3 regions of the Shewanella sp. 6_MG-2023 genome follow, and region 3 is predicted to be linked to each of the others. Evidence: predicted binding sites of a transcription regulator. Region 3 holds the regulator's gene; each other region holds the start of a gene.
The links. The regulator ArgR, encoded in region 3, controls arginine synthesis, uptake and breakdown. The targets are predictions, from matches to a motif close to ANTGAATANNTATTCANT.
Positions count from the first base shown of each region.

Region 1: the regulator ArgR is predicted to act here: its motif matches at 2,428-2,445, upstream of argC (N-acetyl-gamma-glutamyl-phosphate reductase).
Region 2: the regulator ArgR is predicted to act here: its motif matches at 2,219-2,236, upstream of Q4533_RS03300 (aspartate aminotransferase family protein).

Region 1 is NZ_JAUOQU010000022.1:3,988-8,248, forward strand. Features, by position in the region: gene ppc (phosphoenolpyruvate carboxylase) at 1-1,140, opposite strand, end outside; gene argE (acetylornithine deacetylase) at 1,266-2,417, opposite strand; gene argC (N-acetyl-gamma-glutamyl-phosphate reductase) at 2,679-3,659, shown strand; gene argB (acetylglutamate kinase) at 3,674-4,261, shown strand, end outside.
Region 2 is NZ_JAUOQU010000003.1:228,039-232,299, reverse strand. Features, by position in the region: gene Q4533_RS03310 (S9 family peptidase) at 1-856, shown strand, start outside; gene Q4533_RS03305 (HDOD domain-containing protein) at 982-2,124, shown strand; gene Q4533_RS03300 (aspartate aminotransferase family protein) at 2,463-3,680, shown strand; gene astA (arginine N-succinyltransferase) at 3,791-4,261, shown strand, end outside.
Region 3 is NZ_JAUOQU010000018.1:60,291-64,551, forward strand. Features, by position in the region: gene Q4533_RS11995 (M13 family metallopeptidase) at 1-1,128, opposite strand, end outside; gene rsuA (16S rRNA pseudouridine(516) synthase RsuA) at 1,413-2,102, shown strand; gene argR (transcriptional regulator ArgR) at 2,192-2,662, opposite strand; gene mdh (malate dehydrogenase) at 2,968-3,903, shown strand; gene Q4533_RS12015 (SDR family NAD(P)-dependent oxidoreductase) at 4,021-4,261, opposite strand, start outside.

The DNA of each region.
Region 1 (4,261 bases), on a different contig from region 3:
TAACAATAATCCGTTGGCAATAAGCCGCATACCTGATGAGGTTAAACTACGGTATAGCAGCTCTAGTGGTAGCTTTAAGTCTTCAAGTTCCCAAATAGTTTCATCAGGTTTCATATCGACTTGATGACCTTCAAGGCGGATATTTAAGTAGTCGATGGTATTACGTAATTTGTTACGTAGATCACGCAGCACATCACGGTAGGGCTCTTTACTGTTATTGGTTAATGTCATCAGTTCTTCACTGGCATCTTCCATGGATAATTCATTAATCAGCTTAACGATATCTTTGAGGTATAAGCGTGCGGCAGCATGGCGGTTTCGTAGTAATACTTCTTGTGTGACGACTGAGGTAACAAATGGATTACCGTCTCTATCTCCGCCCATCCAGCTAGAAAAACGTACTGGGCATATGTCTGTGGAAATTTGTTTGCCCGTTTTAGCTTGTACATGATCATTGAGCTGGCGTAAGAAGTCGGGTACAGCTTGCCATAGTGATGTTTCAATTGTGCTAAGTCCCCAGCGAGCTTCATCAACAGGGGTTGGCCTGTCATGACGAATTTCATTGGTATGCCATATTTGTGCGATGAGCTGGCGTAAGCGTAAATGAGATTGGCCTATTTCTCGCTCAGTTAGTTGCTGATTTTCTTGCTCTGTCAGACAATCGACCACCGCGGAGTATTTTTGAATGAGGGTGCGACGTGAAATCTCGGTGGGATGTGCTGTGAGTACTAAATCGATATCGAGGTTTTCAAGACACTGGATAACCTCTTGCTCATTGGAGCTGCTGTTAAGCATTCGTCCAAGTAGCTGCTCTACTGGATCCGGTGTACATACAAGCTCATCACAATTACGGCTAATGGTATGGAATTGCTCCGCGATATTCGCCAAATTAAGGAATTGATTGAAGGCTTTGGCAAACGGGACTAATTCTTCATCAGGAAGCGAGTTGAGTAAAGTGAGCATCTGTTGGCGTGATTCTGCATTTCCTTGGCGGGATTCTTTAGCCAAAATGCGGATTTGCTCGACCTTTTCGAGAAAACCTTCACCAAGATGATCGCGCATAGTATCACCTAAAATTTGTCCTAAGTTGCTGACATTAGAACGCAAGGATGCATACATATCGGCGGTTTGATCTGCCATAATTACTCCATAAGTTACTTAATAAGCGGTGACAATTTTTCCATAAGCTTTAGCACAATAGCGAGCGACAACTGCTTGGTCAATGGCTGATGAGATAAATTCAAAAGCCATTAATCTGCTTGTTGTTATTTAATACAAGCTTGATAAATCAGTTTTTTAATGAGCTCAACCGTTGGGGTTAAATATTCAAGGCCAATATATTCATCGGGCTGATGGGCCTGATTGATACTCCCGGGGCCAAGTACTAATGTTTGACAGCCTAATTGATTTATATAAGGCGCTTCAGTGGCGTAATTGACCACTTCAGCTTGGCTATTAGCAAGCTCAGTAACCAGCTTGGTCCAATAACTATCAGCTTTTCCTGCAAATGACTCAGAGCCTGGGTATAAGGTGCGTACTTCAATACTGCCTGGATATTGCTTATTAATTTCAGCAAGGTAGTTAATGACCATTAACTCTAAATCAGCTAATTCAATACCGGGCAGTGGGCGAATATCAAGGTGTAAGTCGCAGCAGCCACAAATACGGTTGGCTGCATCGCCGCCGTGAATATGGCCAAAGTTCATGGTTGGGTAGGGCACGCTAAAGGCATCTTCTCGGTAGTTTTCACTTAAGTGTTGCTTGAGCTTTATTAACTGACCTGTGACTTGATGCATTATCTCGATGGCATTAAGCCCACGTGCAGGATCTGATGAATGACCACTGCGACCAATAACGCGAATACCTTGGGCTAAATGGCCTTTATGCATATACACCGGCTTTAAGCTGGTTGGCTCGCCGATAATGGCATAATCTGGTGCTATAGATGTTGATTCAGCAAAGGCTTTAGCGCCATTCATGGTGGTTTCTTCATCGGCACTGGCAAAAATATGTAATGGACGCTTTAACTCAGTTAATGGGATGTCTTTTAACGCTTCCATGATTAGGGCAAAAAAGCCTTTCATATCGCAGGTACCTAGGCCATACCAGCGATTGTCTTTCTCAGTTAATTCAAATGGACTTTGGCTCCAACGACCTTCATCAAAGGGAACGGTATCGGTGTGGCCAGCTAATAACAAGCCGCCTTTGCCAGAACCAATGGTGGCGACAAGGTTTTGTTTACCTCTGCTATCAGCGACAGTACTAATTGTGCAGTCAAACCCCATGTCGCTAAACCAAGACTGTAGCAGTGCAATAACTGCATGGTTACTCATATCTTGTTCTACTTCTAAGGCACTGATTGAAGGTAGTGCAATCAACTGTTTAAAAGCATCTTTTAATTCTGGTAGTGAGTTCATAAGGGCCTTTTATAAATATTTAATCAAATAATCATTCATAATTATTGCATAAGTAATGTTTTGTGTTAGTCTAGCAAACAGCTAAGGAATTCACCATAACTTGATAAATATTTAAGAACTATAGATATGTATGTAATTGCGATTCAATTCACTGTAACAGATCCCAAAGTAAACTATTCTCGACGATAGTTTTAATCTCGAGCACCCTGCTCATATTTCAAATAAAAATTAATAGTTTACTGACTTAAAGATGACAACATAATGAAAAAAATCGCAATAATTGGTGCTAGTGGTTATACCGGAGCACAAATCACCGCTCTTATTGATGCGCAAGCGTCACTATCGATCCAAGGCTTATATGTTTCTGAAAACAGCCTAGATAAAGGCCGGTTATTAGCAGATCTATACCCGAGTTATCAACACATTCAAATTCCTCTGTCACCGTTATCGGCTGATGCTAAACAAGCCATAGTTGATCAAGCTGACGCTGTTGTATTAGCAACAGAGCATTCAGTTAGTTTGGAATTGGCCGCATTCTTTTATAACCAAGGTTTATCTGTATTTGATTTAAGTGGCGCATATCGGTTTGCTGATACCGCTCAATATCCTAAATGGTATGGTTTTGAACATACTCAAGCAGCAGTGCTTGCTGATGCGGTTTACGGCCTAGCAGAATGGAACGCGCAAGCCATTGCTAATAGCAAAATGATTGCTGTGCCAGGTTGTTATCCAACTGCATCACTCACAGCGCTAAAACCATTAAAACCATTGTTAACTGATGCTTACCCTGTAATTAACGCAGTCAGTGGTGTGACCGGTGCAGGCAGAAAAGCCCAATTGCATACCAGTTTTTGTGAAGTCAGCTTAACGCCCTATGGTGTATTAGGGCATAGACATCAACCAGAAATCGCCACCCAGCTGGGTCAAGAAGTTATCTTTACCCCGCATTTAGGTAATTTTAAGCGTGGAATTTTAGCCACCATTACTGTGCAACTTAAAGCGGGTACTACAGAAGCTGACATTGCTAAAGCTTATGGCGTATATGATGACTCGCCACTGGTGAGCGTAAAGCATAACCAATTTCCTAAAGTCGATGATGTGGTGCTAACACCCAATTGTATCGTGGGCTGGAAGTTTGACCCGCAAAGCAATTACCTAGTGGTCGCTAGCGCCATTGATAATTTAATGAAAGGCGCTGCAAGCCAAGGTCTGCAGTGCATTAATATTCACTTCGGTCTATAACAGGAGCCTTGATTATGTCTAATACCAACCCTGTTATCGTACTTAAAGTGGGTGGCGCGCTGTTGCAATCAGAGCCTGGCATGGCAGAGTTGATGTCAGTAGTTGCTGAAATGATGCAGCAAGGGCAGAAAGTGATTTTTGTTCACGGCGGTGGTTGCTTGGTCGATGAACAGCTCGAAGCTAATGGCAAGCAAACGATTAAGCTTGAGGGCCTGCGTGTTACCCCTGCTGATCAGATCCCGATTGTTGTTGGCGCTTTGGCAGGCACATCGAATAAAATTTTACAGGCCGCGGCAATTAAAGCTGGCATCGTCAGTGTGGGCATGAGCTTGGCTGATGGCAATATCGTCAATGCCAAAATTAAACATGAAAAGTTAGGTTTGGTGGGGGAAGTATCACCGAATGATCCGAGTTATTTAACTTATTTATTGTCGCAAAACTGGTTACCTATTTGCAGTTCAATCGCGATTTCACCAGCGGGCGATATGCTGAATGTCAATGCCGATCAAGCCGCTACCGCATTAGCTAAACTCGTTGCCGGTCAGCTGGTGTTATTGTCAGACGTACCCGGTGTACTTGATGCTAAAGGTGAGTTAATTGCC
Region 2 (4,261 bases), on a different contig from region 3:
GCAGCCAATTGGCGGCGAGCTTAAGCAGTTAACTCATTACACCAGTAAAGCGTTTGCAGATTATGCATGGCAAGCCCCTCAAGTAGTAAAAGTACCATCAACTCATGGTGCGAAAGACATTTACGCTAGAGTCTATTTACCTCAGGGCTATGATGCTAATAATGCTGAAAAATATCCTGCAGTAATTTTTAACCATGGTGCGGGTTACCTGCAAAATGCCCATAATGGTTTTTCTGGCTATTTCAGAGAGTTCATGTTCCATAACTTATTAACACAACAGGGTTATGTCGTCATGGATATGGATTACCGTGGTTCTAAAGGTTATGGCCGCGATTGGCGCACCGCTGTGTATCGCAATATGGGTCATCCTGAAGTTGAAGATTTAAAAGACGGCGTTAGCTGGATGGCGGCTAACAGTCATGTTGACGGCGCTAAAGTAGGTACCTATGGCGGCTCTTATGGCGGCTTCTTAACGTTCATGGCGTTATTTAATGAGCCTGAGTTATTCCAAGCGGGCGCAGCACTTCGTCCGGTCACCGATTGGGCGCATTATAATGCGCCATATACCTCTAACATCTTAAATACCCCAGATGTTGACCCCATTGCCTATGAAAAGAGTTCACCAATTGAACACGCACAGGGTTTACAAAAACCATTGCTGATCATGAGCGGTGTGCTCGATGACAATGTGTTCTTCCAAGATAGTGTGCGCTTAGTACAACGCTTGATTGAGTTAGAAAAGCCGATGTTTGAAACCGCGATTTACCCTGTTGAGCCACATGGCTTTAGACAGGCATCAAGCTGGTTAGATGAATATCGTCGTATCTACAAATTGTTTGAGCAAGAGCTAAAGTAATGATGCGTTTTACTTAAGCTGATTTAAACCATAAGGCTTCCATTTGGAGGCCTTATTTGTAACGATAAGCAGCAGTTGAAATATAATTTTCATATAACTAACACAGAATTAAAGGCAGTTTATTTGTGGCAGTGTCGGTAGCAGGTGGCGTAAGGCCAGGAAAAGTCATTGAAGTTGAGCGCAGGCTGTATAAGCAACTGATTATGGGTAAGGAAAAGTTACCCTCGCAGCTTGATGACTTAGATAAGCAGTTAGAAGATGACGCCAATAAACTTGAAGTTGAACGTTTAGCCATTAAAGCACGTTTAGAAGAGCAAGCGCGGGCTCAGTTGGTGTTACAGCGCATATCAGAGCAATTGACTAACACTGTCATAAGCTCCCTTGAGCATCAGCTCAATTCACCTCAGCAGATGTTAGCGCAATCGGGTTTAAAAGAGTCCCATATTTTATTATTGGATTTACTGCTTAACAAAGAACCTGATCTGCGCCGAGTGCGATCGCTTGTTGAAAATATCAGCTGGCTATCGACCGATCTTATCAATTTAATCAATAGCCCAGCCTCGAGTCACCGCAGACCGCAGCGATCAGAAGTCAAAGTAACCGACATTAAGTTAGTGCTTAATTATATTGGCATTGAAAATTTGCAAGCTGTGATCCCTTACTTTTGTTTACGGCATTGGCTGCCATCGGGCAATACTAACCTGATTTGGGCTAGTCGTAAGTTATGGCGTTACAGCATGATCACCGCCATAGCGGCCAAAGCATTGGCAGCGCTGCATCAAAAGGATGTGGCATTGGTTTATAGCGCAGCTTTGATGAAGCAATTAGGCGCAGCGACTATATTAAATGCCAGCGCCAGACAATTTGAAAACACATGGGGAACCTGGCTACGTGAGACCAGCGCCAAAGGGGATAAAACCTTATACGATGCGGTAATGGCCTCAGCATTTCCAGCTGAGGAAGTGTTTGAGCAAGTGATGTCCTATGGTGAGCAGCTTAATTGGCAATTATTGGACTTAATGGATTTTAACCAGAGCCAGCTAACCCAAGTGCTAAAAGAGCTCGATTTAAATTATCACTTTAGCGAGTTTTCCACAGAAAGCGCTATCGTTGCCAAAGCCAGTTGTTATGCCAAGGTATTAATATTAGAGCAATCGCGTTTAATTGAGCCGCAAGAGAAGCGAGTGTTATTTGATTATTATGAATTTACCGAGCAAGAGCTGATCCGTTTAAAATCGCAAAATTACCGCAAGCTTAATTTAGTTTAAAGTCAGGCTTTATCCCCCTTAAGTATGACTAAATCTTGTTTAGTTATGCATTTATGATGAATAGCTAGCTTATTTGAGGCCAAATAACTTTTTTTATGACTATTTATGCTAAAAATAAGCTGTAATAGCACTTTGTATGTGAAGTTTGTTAACTCTTTATGCATTATTCATTTAAGTTATGAATAGTTAACCGCTAAAAACTGGTATTTTGATCACGTTTTAGCTAATAATGACCTGCAAGCTATACAAACATCCGCAGTCAACTTAAACCAAAATCAATACAGCAAGCGGAATAGAGTGACTTAAGTGTCGCTAATAACTTTAAGGAACGAAAAGCAATGAGCGTTGAAATGAACTTAACACGTGCCCAATTTGATGAAGTCATGGTGCCTAACTATGCGCCAGCAGCCGTAATCCCAGTTCGCGGAGAAGGCAGTCGAGTTTGGGATCAACAAGGTAATGAGTTTATTGACTTTGCTGGTGGTATTGCAGTGAATTGTTTAGGTCATTGTCACCCAGCACTTGTTGGCGCCCTAAAAGAACAAGGTGAAAAGCTGTGGCATTTATCAAACGTAATGACCAATGAGCCAGCATTAGAGCTGGCGACGAAACTGGTTAACGCCACGTTTGCTGAGCGTGTTTACTTTGCTAACTCAGGTGCTGAAGCCAATGAAGCTGCACTAAAACTTGCCCGTCGTTACGCATTAGATAATCACGGCCCACAAAAAGATCAAATCATCGCCTTTGATAAAGCATTCCATGGTCGTACCTTCTTTACTGTTACTGTGGGTGGTCAAGCGGCTTACTCTGATGGTTTCGGGCCTAAACCACAAAGCGTTACTCATGTACCATTTAATGATATTGCCGCTCTAGAAGCGGTAATTTCTGATAACACTTGTGCCATCATGCTTGAACCACTTCAAGGTGAAGGCGGTATTATCAATGGTGACCCCGAATTCTTAAAAGCTGTGCGCGCACTTGCTGATAAGCATGACGCATTAGTTATTTTTGATGAAGTGCAAACAGGTGTTGGCCGTACCGGTGAGTTATTTGCCTACATGGGCACCGATATTGTGCCTGATATTTTAACCAGCGCCAAAGCCCTAGGTGGCGGTTTCCCAATTGCTGCAATGCTAACCACTGCTAAAATTGCCGCACATCTTAAAATTGGTACTCATGGTTCGACTTATGGCGGCAACCCATTAGCGTGCGCTATTGGTAATGCTGTTATGGATGTGGTGAATACGCCTGAAGTACTGAATGGTGTTAAGCATCGCGAACAGTTATTCCGTGATGGTTTAGCGGCAATCAATGCCAAATATAATGTGTTCTCAGAAGTGCGTGGTAAAGGCATGTTATTAGGCGCAGTACTTAACGAGCAATATGCAGGCCGTAGCCGTGACTTCTTAGTTGCATCGGTTGCAGAAGGCTTAATGAGCTTGATTGCTGGCGCTAACGTCGTGCGTTTTGCTCCATCTCTTGTTATCCCAGAAGCTGATATCGCTGAAGGTTTAGCACGTTTCGAACGTGCTGTAGCTAAAGTGGTTGCAGGTTAATAGATAAGTAAAGCGTAAGGGTAAAACCTTGCGCTTTTTTATTGGGTTATCGGTAATGAAAAGTCTGTTTGTTGGTGACTTTTTATTACTGGATTATCAAGGAGAGTCAGATGCTAATCATACGACCGATTCGTGGCAGTGATTACGAAGCACTTTACAAGGTCGCCGTTGAATCGGGTCATGGGTTCACTTCCCTGCCAGTCAACGAAGAGCTATTACGCTCTAAAATCGCTAGAGCTGAAGCTTCTTTTTCCAAGCAAGTTGAGAAACCTTTCGATGAAGGTTATTTGATGGTGCTTGAAGATTTAAAAACCAATCAAGTTGTCGGTACCTGCGGTATTGAAGCCGCTGTCGGGATGGAAGATGCCTTTTATCATTACCGTTTAGGCACTGAAGTCTATCATTCTAAACAAATCTCAGTTCGTAACGAAGTGGAAACACTGACGCTTTGCCATGACTACACTGGCGCTGCAGAGTTATGTACGCTGTTTTTAAATAAAGAATATCGCAGAGGCTATAACGGCCGCATGCTTTCTCGCTCGCGTTTTTTATTCCTCGCTCAACATGAGCAACGTTTTGGC
Region 3 (4,261 bases):
CAAGGTGCCACTGACTGTGCTTACGCCGCGCTTCCAGCGAGGTTGTTGCTCTTCTTGGCCATTAAGTGTTTTTGAGAAAAACTCGAAGTTTTCATTATCAAGCGCTTCAGATAAGTGACTCGCATTATGAGTGAGTGCCATCCAGGTCATGTAGGTTTTCCAAGTATTAAGATCATTGTCTTTAATTACTTGGTTCATGCCTTCAATAAAGCTTGGTTGGTTAATGATGATGTCAGACTGCTTATCACCACCAAGGGCTGCTAAATAGCCATCCCAGTTAATGTCTGGTGCTAAGGTCGCTAAATCTTTAACTTGATAAAGATTATAAGTTTTAGTGCTGTCGCGGGTTTCAACTACATCCCAATGTTGCTCAGCGATAGCGGTTTCTAATGCTAAAACCGTTTGCGCTGCTTGCTTGCCATTTTCAAGGCCGGCAAGGTCAAACATCTTCTCGATATGCTCAAGGTATTTGCTACGAATATTAACGAAGCGCTCTTCTTCATTGAAGTAGTAATCTTTTTCAGGAAGGCTAAGACCATATTGCCAAATATGGGTGGCGTAACGGCTTGAATCTTTAGCATCAACATTGACATAAAACGCTAATGGTGTGCCGCCACCATTAACTTGGCTTTCGCCAAAATAGGCGGTTAATTCATTTTTATCTTTTAGCGCGGCAATTTGGGCAAATTCAGCTTGGATTGGGCTAATACCTAATTTATTTAAGGTTTCAACATCCATAAATGAACGGTAAAGATCGGCCACTTTTTGCTCATCAGTACCCATTTTAAGATCTGGGTTTGCACTGACATCTTCGATGATGGCTTTAACGTCGTCACGGGCATTTTCGCGCAAGTCGTAAAAGGCGCCGATATTGGTGCGGTCACCAGGGATTTCCGCGGTGTTTAACCAGCCGCCATTTACGTAGAGGTAAAAATCATCTTGTGGGCGAACTGACTTGTCCATATTGTCAAAGCTAATACCTGAGGTAAGGGCTTTTTCAACGGCAACTGCGGTTTCTGTTTTAGCGACTTCTGGTGCTGCGGATTCAGTGACTGCTTTATCTGAATTGCAGGCACTAAGGCCTGCGATAAGTGAGGCGCAAAGCCCACCGATAACTAGCTTTTTCATGTTGTTTCCCTATGCATTGAAGAGTGAAGCCTTTTTATCGGCCTTAATTTTGAGCTGTTTTTATTGTTCACTGCCTTAAGACAGTTTTATGTGACCAACATGTTAAGTCTTAACAGGGGCACTTAACAAGGGCTAAGGCTAGGCTTTTAGTGATAAATTGAGCATTTATTGACTGTGTTGTGTAACTAAAAATTACCAGAATGTTACAGTGGCCATTTATCGTTTTCTATTTGCTAGCCAACAGCTCATAATAGCGACCAATTAGTTTTCACTTGGTTTTATATATGCGTTTAGACAAATTTATCTGCGAGAGCACCGAGCTGACTCGTTCATTAGCAAAAAGAGTTATCAAATCAGGTGAAGTGACCTGTAATGGTGACGTGGTTAAAGACGCGAGCTTTAAAGTGAAAGATGATACTGAAGTGTGTATCGAAGGTCGTCAAATTAAGATCGTGGGCGAGCGCTACATCATGATGCACAAGCCTGTTGATACCATTTGCTCAACCATTGATGAAGAATATCAATCGGTGTTGGGATTAATGGATATTGAAAAAGTCGATACCCTGCATATTGCTGGGCGTTTAGATGTGGACACCACAGGTTTGGTGCTGATCACCAGCGATGGCCAGTGGTCACATAAAATCACCTCACCTAAAAAAGATTGCGGTAAACGTTACCTTATCGAAGCTGCTGCATCACTTGATCCTGCATTGGTGGAAACCTTTGCCGAAGGGATCCAATTAAAAAGTGAAGACGGCTTAACTAAACCGGCGCTGCTAGAGATCATTGATGAATACCATGCCAGATTAACTATCAGCGAAGGTAAGTACCATCAAGTGAAGCGTATGTTTGCTGCTGTGGGGAATCGGGTGGTCAATTTACATCGTGAAGCTGTGGGTGAAATTGAACTTGATGCTGATTTAGAAGAAGGCGAATGGCGTTTTCTCACCGATGCTGAAATCGCCTCAATTTAACACTTACGCACTGTTAAAACCAAAAAAGCAGCCTAAGGCTGCTTTTTTAATGGCTCAATAAATCGTGAAGGTGTTATTTGCTAAGAGGGCTATTCACTATAGCCAAACAGTGATTTTACCGTTTCTAAGGTATCATCAATGGTTTTGATACTTGAAGGACAAATAAAGATAGTGTCATCACCAGCAATAGTCCCCAAAATCCCTTCAGGCTTACCTATCGAGTCTAATAATCGGGCAATAAGCTGCGCTGCGCCGGGGCTGGTTCTGACTACGATCATCGCTTGGTTATGATCCACATCCAATACCAAGTTTTTAACAGGGCTGCCTGCTGTTGGCACACCTAACTCAGCGGGTAAACAATATACCATTTCTTGCTTAGCATTACGGGTACGTACTGCACCAAACTTACTTAGCATACGGGAAACTTTTGACTGGTTAATATTGCCAAAACCTTCTGCTTGCAGTGCGATTACGATTTCACTTTGGCTACCAAAGCGCTCTTCCTTTAATATCGACTTAAACGTCTTTACGAGTTCATCCTGATTCTTAGTCGCTGGCATATTTTTTTCGTCTTATAGTAATTTTTAAAAAGAATAGATTTTATTCAAAAAAGTAGCTCATTCTGAATAGATAAACGCATCAAGTCAAGAAATAAGCTAAATTGGTGAATAAAAATTCATTTTAGCTATTACTGGCTAAATTAGTCATTATTTATATACATATCATAGAATAAGGAAATTAGTGTGATCTACTAAGGGATAATTGAAATCCTCGCTGTGATCCAGTAATGTGACGCCACAAGAAAACATGATCTGTGTCACAGACCAGACTGAAGTCAATCACTAGAACGTAATTGGAGATCATCATGAAAGTAGCTGTACTTGGTGCTGCTGGCGGTATCGGCCAGGCCTTAGCTTTACTATTAAAAACTCAACTTCCTGCAGGTTCAGAGTTGTCTTTATATGACATCGCTCCTGTTACTCCAGGTGTTGCAGTTGACTTAAGCCACATCCCTACAGATGTAAAAGTGGCTGGTTTTGCTGGTGAAGACCCAACTCCTGCGCTAGTTGGCGCTGATGTTGTTCTTATCTCTGCAGGTGTTGCGCGTAAGCCTGGTATGGATCGCTCAGATCTATTTAATATCAATGCGGGTATCGTAAGAAACCTTATTGAAAAAGTGGCGGCAACTTGCCCTAAAGCATTAATTGGCGTTATCACTAACCCAGTAAATACTACTGTTGCTATTGCGGCTGAAGTACTTAAAAAAGCAGGTGTTTACGATAAGAACCGTTTATTCGGTGTGACGACACTTGATGTTATCCGCTCTGAAACCTTCATCGCTGACCTTAAAGGGCTAAACGTTGCTGATGTAAACATCAACGTTATTGGTGGCCACAGTGGTGTGACTATTCTGCCACTTCTTTCACAAGTTGAAGGCGTAAGCTTTACTGATGAAGAAGTTGCAGCGCTAACAATACGTATCCAGAATGCGGGTACTGAAGTTGTTGAAGCTAAAGCGGGTGGCGGTAGTGCGACTCTGTCTATGGGTCAAGCGGCATGTCGCTTTGGCCTATCATTGGTTCGCGGCCTACAAGGCGAAGCTAACGTGGTTGAATGTGCTTATGTTGATGGCGGCAGTGAACATGCTGACTTCTTCGCACAACCTGTATTACTTGGTAAAAACGGCGTAGAAAAAGTATTACCATACGGCGATGTTAGCGCATTTGAAGCTAATGCCCGTGATGCAATGCTTGATACATTAAACGGCGACATCAAACTTGGTGTTGAGTTCGTTAAGTAAATTTAAGCTTATCAATTATTGATAACTTGATTTACCGATAAAAATGCGAAGCCTTTGGCTTCGCATTTTTGTTGCTGACAGGCTAAAGTTGCTGCAAGGGAAAAAGACCTAAGCCCTTTACCAACTAATCAGTTTTCCTTGCCAATCAATAAAGCTGGCTTGTCCATCGTAGTAAATTCGGTCAATTTCAGCGTTGTCATCTTCACTACTTTCGCTTCCAGCTTCCTTAATTGCGTTATTGATATTCAGTAATTGCGACGCGACAAATTCAGCAGTAAATAATTTTTCAGCGGGCACTTTGGCCTGAAAAGGTTTGGATAATGGGGTGTCTGTGGTGCCGGGATGAAAAGCAATGAGC